3 regions of the Bacillus sp. FSL K6-6540 genome follow, and region 1 is predicted to be linked to each of the others. Evidence: riboswitches for the same ligand, from Rfam matches in the RefSeq annotation. Region 1 holds a riboswitch; each other region holds the start of a gene.
What was found. Region 1 has a riboswitch for cyclic di-AMP ahead of kimA (potassium transporter KimA). Riboswitches for the same ligand answer to the same signal wherever they lie in the genome.
Positions count from the first base shown of each region.

Region 1 (4,243 bases):
CGACGATTGTTATCGGCGTGGACAAGCATTGGAACGGCAAAGTGAAAAAACTGTTGAAACAAGCTGGGCTACAGGCAAAAGGAGAAAACCTTCTGCTTGCGGAGCGGGTGCTGAAAGCAGAGGGCAAACAGCAGCCGGTTCTGTTTGCGCAAGCGGCGTCCGAGGACGCGCTCACTAAAAAAATCAGCGTGATGACAGATCAGACATATACAGGCCAGCTCAGCGGCGATACACTTTCAATCAGCAAGCTTCGGCAGACTGAAAAAAAGGAAAGCGATAAGCTGACCCTTGAGAATTTTGGAGCGGGCGATATCACAATTGGAGCTGACAAAACATCTTCAGCACATTATTTTTATCCGGCTTCGGCTGTTTTAGATGAAAACCAATTGGCGAAGCTGTCGCTTAAACTGAAAAAGTCTGAAACGATTCAAGCCTCAACGGCTGAAAACGAGTCAGCCTCTCAGGCCGCAGAACTGAAAGTGATGATCAACGACCAGCCGCACTCGGTCCGGCTTGATGAATTAGGAAAAGAAGATAAAAACGGATTCTATCATGTCACAGTGAAAGTGGACCCTAAGCTGCTGCAAAAAAACCGCTACATTGATATTCAGTTCGTCACGACCGGTTTAAAGGAAAACAACCCTTGCAACACCACTGATGAAGAAAAGTGGGTTTTTATCGATAAAAACAGTACATTATCATACGCCATCAAAGGCATGTCTCCGTCAGCGGATTTTCAAGAGTGGCCGCTGCCTTACGCCGGAAACCAGGATCAAACAACGTTAATCGTGCTTCCTGACACCGTAAGCCAATCGAAGCTAGAGGAGCTTTCTCTCGTGACGGAATCCTTTGGCAGCGAAGCACAGCATTCATATACGGTAAAGAAATCATCTGACGTTACAGCAAATGATGCGAAAGGACGAAACCTCATTTTCATAGGAGGGATCAATCAATTTTCTCTTCTGAAGGAGAAATCATCAGATCTGCTTGTGCCGCAGGAAAAGAACGGATCGTTTGATGTATCTGGTTTCGAGATGCTGAATGAGACGACAAAACAAGTGGTATTTACCCAAGCATCGGTTTGGGATTCACGCTATACAATGGCTGTCTTTGCACCGTTAAAAGGAGATGGCGCGGCTGTCACAAAAGAGATCATCAGTTATCTGAACAGCAACGATGAGTCGGCAACCGTCCTTAATGAAACAAACAGCCAGCAGGTGTTTACAAACCACCAGCAGCTCAAATCGGAAACAAACAGTTCCGATGCAGAACAACTAACACAGGATCATAGCCAGAAATGGATGTATATTGGTGTGCTGGCACTCATTATGGTGATTGCGGCAGTGTTCATTTGGATTGCCGTAAGACGCAGAAAAAGAAAGACAGATACAGAATAAAACAGAGGCGATTTTAGCCTCTGTTTTTTTATTTTTGGTAAGTAAATTCCATTTGTGGAACCTGTCATTTTATTTTTTTCTCTCAGCCAATAAGCCTCTTTACAACGTGCGGGAACGGGAGTATGATCTCTTTTAGAAAACAAATCGCTTAATCTGAAATCAGAGCGGGGGACCCAATAGAACGGCTTTTTGCCGTTGGGGTGAATCCTTTTTAGGTAGGGCTAACTCTCATATGCCCGAATCCGTCAGCTAACCTCGTAAGCGTTCGTGAGAGGAGATGAATGAAACCTGTGTTCGATGTTATGGCACAGGGGCATCCGTTTGCCTCTGTGTTTTTTGTTGTTCATTTTTGAATGCAAATCGCATACAGAGACATCATAGCAGAAAGGACTATCAACAACATGTGAGAGCAAGACACTGATGTTTTATTGTTTTAATTGAAAAATGAGAAATTAAAAGGGGAAGACATCGATGTATCATTCAATCAAACGTTTTTTGATTGGGAAACCACTAAAATCCCAAGCAGCTGGAGAGCAAAAACTGACGAAATTAAAAGCCTTGGCTATGCTTTCCTCAGATGCGCTGTCATCTGTCGCATATGGGACAGAACAAATTCTAATCATTTTGGCAACAATCAGTGCTGCCGCATTTTGGTACTCCATTCCGATTGCGGTTGGCGTTCTCATATTACTGCTCGCACTGATTCTTTCATACAGGCAAATTATTTACGCTTATCCGCAGGGCGGCGGGGCGTATGTCGTTTCTAAAGAAAATCTCGGTGAAAAACCGGGATTGATTGCGGGCGGTTCATTGCTTGTTGATTATATTTTAACAGTAGCGGTAAGTATTTCCGCAGGCACGGACGCCATCACGTCAGCCTTTCCTGCATTGCATGATTATCATGTGCCGATCGCTATTTTTCTCGTGTTAGTGATTATGATTTTGAACCTGCGCGGTCTTTCGGAATCGGCATCCATTCTTGCCTACCCGGTTTATCTGTTTGTGGTGGCGCTTTTGGTTCTCATTGCAGTCGGGTTGTTTAAACTCATGACAGGACAAATAGACCAGCCAGCCCATCATACACCGCTGGGCACACCTGTAGCCGGCATTACGCTGTTTTTGCTGCTTAAGGCTTTTTCCTCCGGATGCTCAGCGTTGACCGGGGTTGAGGCCATTTCTAATGCGATTCCTGCATTCAAAAACCCGCCTGCGCGAAACGCGGCAAGAACGCTTGCGATGATGGGGATTTTGCTGGCAATCTTGTTTTCCGGCATCACGGTGCTCGCGTACGGGTATGGTACGGCGCCGAAGCCTGATGAAACAGTGGTTTCACAAATTGCATCCGAAACCTTCGGGCGGAATGTGTTCTACTATGTCATCCAAGGTGTCACATCGCTTATTTTGGTTCTTGCGGCAAATACGGGATTTTCAGCCTTCCCGCAGCTTGCCTTCAACCTGGCGAGAGACCAGTATATGCCGCGAATGTTTACAGTCAGGGGCGACCGCTTAGGCTTCTCAAATGGGATTATCTTTTTAGGCTTTGCCTCCATTGTTCTCATTATCTTATTCGGAGGACAGACGGAGCACTTAATCCCGTTATATGCTGTGGGCGTATTTATTCCATTTACGCTTTCACAAACCGGCATGTGCATGAAATGGATCAGGCAAAAACCAAAAGGCTGGATCGGAAAAATGCTGATCAACTCCTGCGGCGCACTGATATCGTTTATGGTTCTATCCATCCTGTTTGTGACGAAGTTTAATGTTGTATGGCCTGTGTTAATCTTTATGCCTATAGTGGTTTTGCTGTTTTTTGCGATTAAAAATCACTATACAGCGGTTGGTGAACAGCTTCGCATCGTAGACAAAGAGCCGGAAGAAATCAAAGGCACCGTTGTGATTGTGCCTGTGGCCGGTGTCACCACCGTCGTGCAAAAATCGATTCACTATGCGAAATCACTGTCCGATCAAGTGATCGCCGTTCACGTGTCATTTGACAGAGAACAGGAAAAGAAATTCGAAAAACGCTGGGAAGAGCTTAATAACGGCGTGCGTCTCGTTACGCTTCACTCCTCGTACAGAAGCCTTGTCCATCCGTTTGATAAGTTTTTGGAAACAGTTGAGGCAAAAGCGAAGAAGGAGCAGTTTTCCGTTATGGTGCTGTTTCCGCAATTTATAACGAAAAAACGCTGGCACACCATCCTTCACAACCAATCGGCCTTCCTCCTCAGAGTCCGGCTGTTCTGGAAAAAGGACATAATGGTTGCCACACTGCCGTATCATTTTAAAAAGTAAAGCTCTAGGACCAAGGGAATCACCTTGGTCCTTTTTTGCGAGAAAAGGAGGTATGGCGGTGTATACACAAGGTGCTTTTGTGATCGTATTGAACGAAAGTCAGCAAATTCTGCTGGTGAAACGAAAAGATGTCCCTCTATGGGATTTGCCGGGCGGCAGGGTTGATCCCGGGGAATCGGCTGAGGAAGCGGCAGTGCGGGAGGTATTGGAAGAAACGGGATACAATGCAGCGCTTTCTGCGAAAATAGGTGTTTACCAAAGGCCAAAGTTTCAAGATGAACAGCATCTGTTTTTCGGAAGCATAACAGGCGGACAAGCAGTGGCTGACGGCACAGAGACAGCGGGATTAAAGTGGGTTTCCCCGGGGCGTTTGCCGCTTTTTATGGTGCCGAATCGAAAAAGGCAGATCAATGATTTCAAGAACGGCGCTCAAGATGTAAATGTCACCGTCAAGGATAGAGGGTTGCTCGCGGCGATCGACCTGTTGAAAAGAAGACTGGGCAAGTGATTCAGGTCTCCGGGTTTTAAAGCCTTTCTCCTGTGGTATTGAA
Region 1 covers NZ_JBBOXH010000002.1:1,340,299-1,344,541, forward strand. Annotated here, with positions in the region: gene MHH82_RS39200 (cellulose biosynthesis cyclic di-GMP-binding regulatory protein BcsB) at 1-1,397, shown strand, start outside; cyclic di-AMP (ydaO/yuaA leader) riboswitch at 1,533-1,676, shown strand; gene kimA (potassium transporter KimA) at 1,869-3,692, shown strand; gene mutT (8-oxo-dGTP diphosphatase MutT) at 3,751-4,200, shown strand.

Region 2 (4,243 bases), on a different contig from region 1:
AGCGACGATTTCTCTCCGCTGTTCCCGCCCTTTTTGTTTTTCCAGAATTTAAACACGCCTTTATCCCCCTATGCATGTAATCATCAGGTTATGTATGAATTCCTTCAATTATTATACTGGAAAGTTTAAAAAATCAACATGCTTACTCTTATCGATTCTATGACATCATGCAATTGGAACTCTATGAAAATTTTGCTATACTAGCGTATGCTAGAGCAAATCCCATATTCTATGAGAATCATTCTATTATTTTATTGGGTTGGAGGGAAAACAATAGCATGCTGCATAAACCAATAGGAAAAACAGCCGTCGCTGCCGTTCTTGCCTTATCTCTGCTCGGAACCGCTCCCCATATCGGCCAGGTACAGGCTGCGCCTGCCATTTCGGTCAAGCTGGATGACGTTGCGCTTACATTCGATGCGGCTCCCATGATAGACAAAGGGGTCACTTACGTGCCGTTCCGGACGGTCGGTGAGGCGCTGGGCATTCAAATCACGTGGAACAGCAAGACCCAAACGGTGAAGGCCATTGGCGAGGTGAAAGGTCAAACGACGGAAGTGCTGCTTCAAGTCGGGAGCTCGAGCGCAACCGTCAACGGTAAAAAAGTGAAGCTGGCCGCTCCCCCTGTCCAGCGGGAAGGCCGCGTTCTGATTCCGCTCAGCTCGTTCAGCAGCCAATTCGGCGTTAATGTCGGCTGGAATCAGGCGACTCGCACGGTCTCCCTCGTGTCGCCGCAGCGCGAAATGCATCTAAGAGCCTTTTACGCTTTGCAATCTTTCCAAGAGCGGGATCTCGTAGCATCCATGAATTCAGTCGCCTTCGGCTGGAGCCGCATTGATCGGGAAGGTCAGTTTACGCTTCAAGGCGACGAATACCGTCTGCCTGCGGCGGCCGGGGACGTGACTCCGCAATCGATTGTTGCGGATGCTGCGGACCGGGAGATTAAACCGTACCTTATGGTTTACGCTTTGGACGGAAACGGCGAATTAACCAAAGTCCTCAGCGACAGCAGCCTTCGCCAAAAGTCCATTGAAGGCATCACGACTGCGGTGGCGGATAACGGATTCGGCGGCGTGGTGCTTGATTTCGAAGGGCTCGGTTTTAAACTGGATGCCGCGAAGCAGCAGAAGCTGCTTAATGATTACGTCAAGCAATTGAAAGCCGCATTGCCGAGCGACATTGCTCTGTCCTTAGCCGTTCCGCCATTGAACAGCGCCTATAAAGGCTATGATTACAAGACGCTGGCCTCCCTTGCCGATGATCTCATCGTCATGGCGTATCAGTACAATCCGGTTGGCACCAAAGCCCAGGTTCCTGAACCCAACAGTCTGGTGGACCAAGCCATTCAGCAGGCACTTCAGGCAGGCGTTCCTAAGCAGAAGCTCCTGCTCGGCATCAGCGTAAGCAGCGAAACCGCCACATCCGTCGACGATAAGCTCGGCTTGGCCAAGCGCTATGATCTGAAAGGTGCCGCCTTCTGGCGTCTGGGCTTGTTCCGTTCCTATAATAATGGCATGGAAGCCGCCGTGAATGCCTCTGTCGTAAAGGAATAATCTAGTGAATCTTTTCGCAGAATCCCAAATTATAATCTTCCATAAAAAAAGAAAGCCTGACAAGATCATCTCTTGTCAGGCTTTCCGGTTATGTATCGAACTCTAAACTGCGTATTCCAATTAGCTCGCGCTTCCTACCAGTTTAGCATAGTTCTCTTGACTCAATACACGGCGCGCCGTAACATAACGCGGTTCGTAATAGGAGTCGCTAAGCTTGCTGATTCTTACGCCCTTGCTGCTGGAAGCATGCGCAAATTGTCCATCTCCAATGTAAACGCCCGCATGGGAAATGCCGCTTCCGCTTGTATTGAAGAATACCAAATCTCCGACTCTCAGGTCCTCGCGATCCACATGAACCCCGGCTTTAGCCTGACTCTGGGAAGTGCGTGGAAGGTCCAAGTCGAAATTTCTAAACATATACAGAATAAATCCGGAGCAATCAAATCCGCTTGTCGTTGTTCCGCCCCATTTGTAAGGCGTTCCTACCAATTGCTTCACTTGATGCTGAAAATTCGGTTGTTGATCAGCATAGGCTGATACGGCACCAGAAGAAAAAATAATTGCAGACCCAAGCAATGTGATGACAAATTTCTTCAAAATACGTTCTCTCCTTCGATGCCTACGGAGTTAGCTAAGGGTTCGGTTGAAGGTTCCCTATACTCTCTATGGTACAAGAATAATTCACCCAAGACGGTTCCCCCGTTTTCACAAACGAAATTCGGCAAAATTCATTAACATTTTGTAACCTTCTCTTAATATAGTATACAAGCAAGGATGCTGTCAATAATATCCTAGAAATCTATCACTATATGTTAATCAATGTCGTATAGGCTGAAAATTTTCATGTTTTTTCATTATGCCATCTCGTATACTCATGACAATTATGTAACACTCCATCGAACCTCCGGCGACGTTTTGTTAATGGGCATGCAACTTTTTTGCAGTTCGGAACGTTTACATATTCAGACAAGAAATCAAAGAGGTGATCCTTCGCTTATGAGTCAAATTACGATGGCTGAAGCTTTGGCAGTCCGGGCAGCAATCAACCGTCTCATGAATCAACTGATGTCGGAACGCTTGAACAACAGCAGCACGATCATTGAAAAAGGGGAAACGGCGGAGTATCCTGCACGCAGCGTGGATGCCATTACGGAAGAGATCGAAGCCGCCGCAGCGGATTACAGAAAGCTGGATCTGCTGATGGCAATCTCCAACACGACGCAGACCATTAGTTGGAACGGCTCCGACATGACCATCATGGAGGCGATCGAGCTCGCCAAACAAATGCGCAGCGATATCGGACAGCTTGCCCATCTCGGCTCCCGCAAGAAGCTGGAGCGCCAGAGCGGCCGGGGAAGCGGAGATGGCGCCGTAACGCTGTTTAACGTGGCCTTATACGATCCGGAAGCTTATCAGGCGCAGGCGCGCAAGAAGGAACGCGAAGTGACCAGGCTCTCCTCACTGATCGAGCATGCCAACCATACGAGCATGATTACGTTCGACGCATCAAAATACATGGAATAGCGGAAGCCGCCGGCTCCAAGCCTGCAGGCCGCCTCGCGTGCGGGTTTGGAGCCGGCGGCTTCCGTCGGCGGGCGGGAAAGTGCGGGCAACCGCTTATTGTTTGTCGGATACAAACAAACCTAATAGGAAACCAAAAACTCGACTCCAGTGAAAACGGATGACGGCTTACGGTTTACGCCTATCACCTGTCACAAGTTACGGACTTCGCTTACGCAAATATGATCGCTCCGTTTCCCGCTCTCTTCATGAATAATCAGAAAGCCGCCCTTGAGGGCGGCTTTTGTTGCCTTTTCTTACGAATATATTATTGGAACAAGGCTGCGGCTCCCACCAGGCCAACATCGTCCCGCAGTCCCGCAGGAACGATCTCGTAGGTTCCTAGATAGGACGGCATGACCAGCTTATCCGTCATTTCCCGAAGCTGCGGGAAAAGAAGCTCGCCTGCTCTGCTCACACCCCCGCCAACCACGATGCGATCGGGGTTGAAGCTGTGAATGACGTTAACCAGTCCAAGCGCCATGTAATAGACGGCACGATCGATGACCTCCACTGCGACGGGGTCATGAAGACGTTTAGCCTCGAATACATGCCTGGCGTTCACGCCTCCATCGGCTGCGGCCAGTTCAGAAATAACGCTGGTCTGGGTAAGCATCCGCTGGGATGCTGCCAGGCCGATGGCCGTTCCTGAAGCAAACACCTCCCAGCAGCCATGGCTGCCGCAATTGCACTGCGGACCGCTAGGATCAATGATATGATGCCCAAGCTCCCCTGCAAAGGAATTGCTGCCCAGAAACAGCTTGCCATCCAGCACGATGCCTGAACCGATGCCTGTGCTGAGCGTCACGTAAACCATGTTCGTCGACCCTCGGCCGGCACCTCTTACATATTCGCCCCATGCGGCTGCATTGGCATCATTCAGCACTTGTACTTCCGTATTCAGATCTCGTTCCATCCAGGCTTTGAGAGGGACGTTGGTCCATTCCGGCAAATTCGTGCCGTGAATGACAATGCCCTCCCGGCTGTTAACCGTTCCCGGCGAAGCCATGCCTACGCCTCGAAGCGGGTGGCCGCCCGACACGCTGCGAATCATGTTCGTAATTCTCGCGACCACTTCCTCGGCCGTACGCGCTCCGGCTGTCTCCATTTGCTCCCGGTTCAGCAGCTGT
Region 2 covers NZ_JBBOXH010000001.1:4,527,967-4,532,209, forward strand. Annotated here, with positions in the region: gene MHH82_RS19885 (2Fe-2S iron-sulfur cluster-binding protein) at 1-56, opposite strand, end outside; gene MHH82_RS19890 (stalk domain-containing protein) at 279-1,553, shown strand; gene MHH82_RS19895 (C40 family peptidase) at 1,674-2,150, opposite strand; cyclic di-AMP (ydaO/yuaA leader) riboswitch at 2,154-2,287, opposite strand; gene MHH82_RS19900 (hypothetical protein) at 2,550-3,077, shown strand; gene MHH82_RS19905 (ROK family protein) at 3,382-4,243, opposite strand, start outside.
Region 2: it holds a riboswitch for cyclic di-AMP, as region 1 does, so the genes downstream of both, MHH82_RS19895 (C40 family peptidase) here and kimA (potassium transporter KimA) in region 1, are expected to answer to the same signal.

Region 3 (4,243 bases), on a different contig from region 1:
ATTGCCGGAGCGTCTCCGGAATGGGGAGGGATTGCCGGTTTTATAGGCGCTGCGGTATTCCCCGTCGGATTGATTCTTGTCCTGCTTGCAGGCGGGGAGCTGCTGACGGGCAACATGATGGCCGTGTCCTTGGCCAGATTCAAGAGGAGAATTTCCACGAAGGAGATGATGCGGAATTTAGCGCTTGTCACGGTCAGCAATATGTTGGGAGCGTTATTCGTCGCTTACTTCTTCGGACATGTGACCGGTCTGACAGGCAGCGGCGTTTACCTGGAGAAACTGGTGGATATGGCCGGGCATAAGCTGGACGACAGCTTCCTGCAAGCCTTCCTGTCGGGCATCGGGTGCAACTGGCTCGTAGCCCTCGCCGTATGGCTGTCCTACGGATCGGATCAGATGAGCGGCAAAATTCTCGGGATCTGGTTTCCGACCATGGCGTTTGTCGCCATCGGGTTTCAGCACGTGGTGGCCAACATGTTTCTCATCCCGGCCGCGATTTTTGAAGGCTATTACAGCTGGGGCGAGTATCTGATGAACTTCATTCCGGTATGGCTGGGCAATTTCGTTGGCGGCGCGTTATTTGTGGGAGCGACATACGGAACCGTTTATTTAAAGCAGGAGAAACAGGCCGCAGCCGCTCCGCGCGGCGAGCAGACGCCTGTGCCATCGGCCGGCGCTCCTCAACAGGTTCATTCGGCGCAGAATGTTTCCTAATGCCGGAAGCCTGGCGAGCGTCTGGCTTAAAGAAAAAGCTGCGTTCAACCGTCCTTGATGAAAGGCAGCGGTTGATCGCAGCTTTTTGTCGTGATGGGCGAGGCTGTTCCAAGTAATGAATCAAGCAGGGAACAAGCCCGCTATTTTTTTAAATGGTAGGGAACCGTCGTGATGATCACGTCTCTCCGATACAGGAGATGTGCCCGGATGAGCAGGCTGGATTGATTGTGCAGAAAATTATGCCAGCCCTTCTTGGGGATGAACTGCGGAATGACGACGGTAACCTGATAGTCGGATTCGCTGGCCTTGCGCTGCACGGTATTGATGAATTTCGTCAGCGGCTGAATGATGCTCCGATAAGGCGAGTGCAGCGTCACCAGCCGGATGTCCGGCTGCCACTTTTTCCATTTTTCCTGGAAGGCGACTTCCTCCTCCCGCTCGAACGGCACGTACACTGCGATGATTTGGCCCGCTCCCAGCGATTTGGCGTAATTCAGCGAGTTCTCCACCACATGCGTGATTCCTGCCACAGGCAGGATGATGACATTCCCCTCAATCGGCTTAACCGGCTCGCAGGTCGTAATCCGGAGCTGGTCCGCTACCGCCTCGTAATGCTTGCGGATCCGGGTGAAAATCCAGATGATCAGCGGCAGGAATATCAGGACGGACCACACCTGGGCGAATTTCGTAAAGAAGAAGATCATGGTCACGATAAAGCTGATGCATGCGCCGGTGGTGTTAATGATCAGCTTGACGATCCAGCCTTCGGGCTTTTCGCGAATCCATTTCACCATCATCCCGGTCTGGGAGAGGGTAAACGGGATAAACACGCCGACGGCATACAGCGGAATCAGATGCTCGGTTTTGCCTTCAAAAGCCAGCAGCAGCAGAATGGAGAAAAATCCAAGAATCATGATTCCGTTTGAGTATCCCAGACGGTCGCCGCGGACGGTGAACATTCTAGGAATGAACTTATCCTTCGCCAGATTGACGGCCAGCAGGGGAAAAGCGGAATACCCCGTGTTGGCGGCAAGGATCAGAATTAAGGCCGTTGTCCCTTGTATGAAGTAATAAAGCGCATTTCGCCCGAAGGTATGCTCGGCAATTTGGGAAACGACCGTGACTTGTTCGCTGGGACTGACCCCATAGTAATAAGCCAGGAAAACGATGCCCGAAAATAACAGGGCCAGCAGCGATCCCATCGCCACCAGAGTTTTGGCGGCGTTATTCGGGGCCGGGTCTTTGAAATTCGGAATGGCATTGGAAATCGCCTCCACGCCGGTCAGGGCGGAGCTGCCCGAGGCAAATGCGCGCAGGAGCAGGAACAAGCTCAGCCCGGCTACGGGCGTGCCGATCGGCGTATGAAGCTCCGGAGACGCATGGCCTGTGGCAATGTTGAATATCCCTACCCCGATCAGGATGAATAACGCAAGCACGAACAGGTAAACCGGATAAGCCAATATGGAGGCCGACTCCGTAACTCCTCTTAAATTCAATACGGTCAAGCATAGAACGAACACGATGGAGATCGGCAGATTATAGGCGTGCAATTCCGGAAAAGCCGACGTGATCGCATCCGTCCCGGCCGACACGCTGACCGCAACCGTCAGGATATAGTCCACGAGCAAGGAACCGCCGGCCACCAGCCCCGGGTACATGCCCAAATTCCGTTTGGACACGACATATGCGCCGCCGCCGTGCGGATAGGAGAAAATAATTTGTCTGTACGACAGGATAAGTGCCAGCAATAAGACCAGGACGCCGACGGCAATCGGTATGGAATACCAATAGGCAGCTGCCCCGACGGTCATCAACACAATGAGGATTTGTTCCGGGCCATAGGCCACGGACGATAGCGCATCGGAAGACAGGATGGCCAGCGCCTTGGTTTTATTCAGCTTTTGTTCGCCTAATTCCGTTGATTTAAGCGGTCTTCCGATGAGGAAGCGCTTGATTGAGGATAACATGGTTGTTTTTCACCGCCGCTTAAGATTAAGTTCATGGTAGAAGCTCCCTGAACGGACTTCTATCGGTGTTTTTTATATGCTGGACATAGGAACGGTCACCATTCCTATGCTGATTTTTGGCAAACAAAAAACACAGGTTAGAACCCTGTGTTTGATCACAAGTTCACAACCCTCCCGATCAACGCTGACGAGGTTAGCTGTCGGATTCGGGCGGTGAGAGTCGCCCTACCTGATTCCATCGCGGCGTACGTACGCGACGCATCAGGATTCACCCCATAGTATGGTTGAAGGATCCTATAGGTATCCCTCCATACGGTTGGTTCCCCCGCTTTCCATCATGGAAATTAAGCGAATGTCATGTGAATATGAAGAATGTTTTCGAAGCTGAATAGTATATTACGCCTGCTCCAATCGTTTGTAAAACATCCTCCAACGATCATTCGAACAGAATTATTTATAAAAAATGACAGATAAGCGCTTACATAAAGACGTGGCTTTGACAGGCTTTTTATTTTGCATGTTTACTGCGAAAATCACGAGTTTCTATAATATGGAGGATTAGGAGTGGGGAACAAATTCGCCATGCCGGTCTCGGGGGAGGAGACACTGGCATGGCGAATTTTTTTGGGAGTGGTCCATGATTCGGCAAGGAAGAGAAAGGGTCTGGGTTCCTCTTCTTTGCTCTTGATAGGAATATACCCGGGGGAAAGTAAAGTGAATCACCTGATTAGAAAAAAATGTATGACTTTACTGGAACCCCGATTTTCTTTTAAGATAAAGGGATATGATGCAGCCGAGCATAAGGGGGAAGTACGAAATGACTCAAGCGATGATTCATCAGGAAAACGGCGTATTTCCGGCGGTATGTCCGTTGGATTGTCCCGATACATGCGGCCTGCTGCTGCATAAAGAGAACGGAAAAATCGTCAAGGTGACCGGTAATCCGGAGCATCCAATTACGCAGGGAGCCATCTGCAATAAAGTCCGTAATATGGCACACCGGGTGTACCATCCGGAACGCGTGCTCTATCCGCTGCGAAGGGTAGGTCCCAAGGGAGAGGGCGCCTTCGAGCGGATCAGCTGGGACGAAGCCATTCAGGAGATTGCGGGACGCTATAAGGACTTGATTGAGGAATACGGCTCCAAGAGTATCCTGCCTTACAGCTTCTACGGCAATATGGGGATATTGAGCGTCGACGGCATGGACCGCAGATTCTTCAACAGGCTGGGTGCCAGCCGCCTGAAGCAGTCGATCTGCAATTCCGCGGGCAATGAGGGCTGGAAATCCGTGATGGGGTTTAATGGGGGAACCGTTCCGGAGGACACCGTACGAGCCGACGTCATCCTCGTCTGGGGCGGCAACATCGTCAGCACCAATATGCACCAGATGGTGATTGCAGAGAAAGCGCGCAAAGCCGGTGCCAAGGTCGTTGTGATCGATGTCCACAAGAACCAGACGGGGCAATGGGCCGACTGGTTCATTCCGCTGTATCCAGGCACGGATGCGGCGCTGGCCGTCGGCCTCATGCACATCATGTTCCGTGACGGCATGATAAATGAGG
Region 3 covers NZ_JBBOXH010000001.1:6,773,952-6,778,194, reverse strand. Annotated here, with positions in the region: gene MHH82_RS30560 (formate/nitrite transporter family protein) at 1-714, shown strand, start outside; gene MHH82_RS30555 (APC family permease) at 855-2,681, opposite strand; cyclic di-AMP (ydaO/yuaA leader) riboswitch at 2,848-3,042, opposite strand; gene MHH82_RS30550 (molybdopterin-containing oxidoreductase family protein) at 3,499-4,243, shown strand, end outside.
Region 3: it holds a riboswitch for cyclic di-AMP, as region 1 does, so the genes downstream of both, MHH82_RS30555 (APC family permease) here and kimA (potassium transporter KimA) in region 1, are expected to answer to the same signal.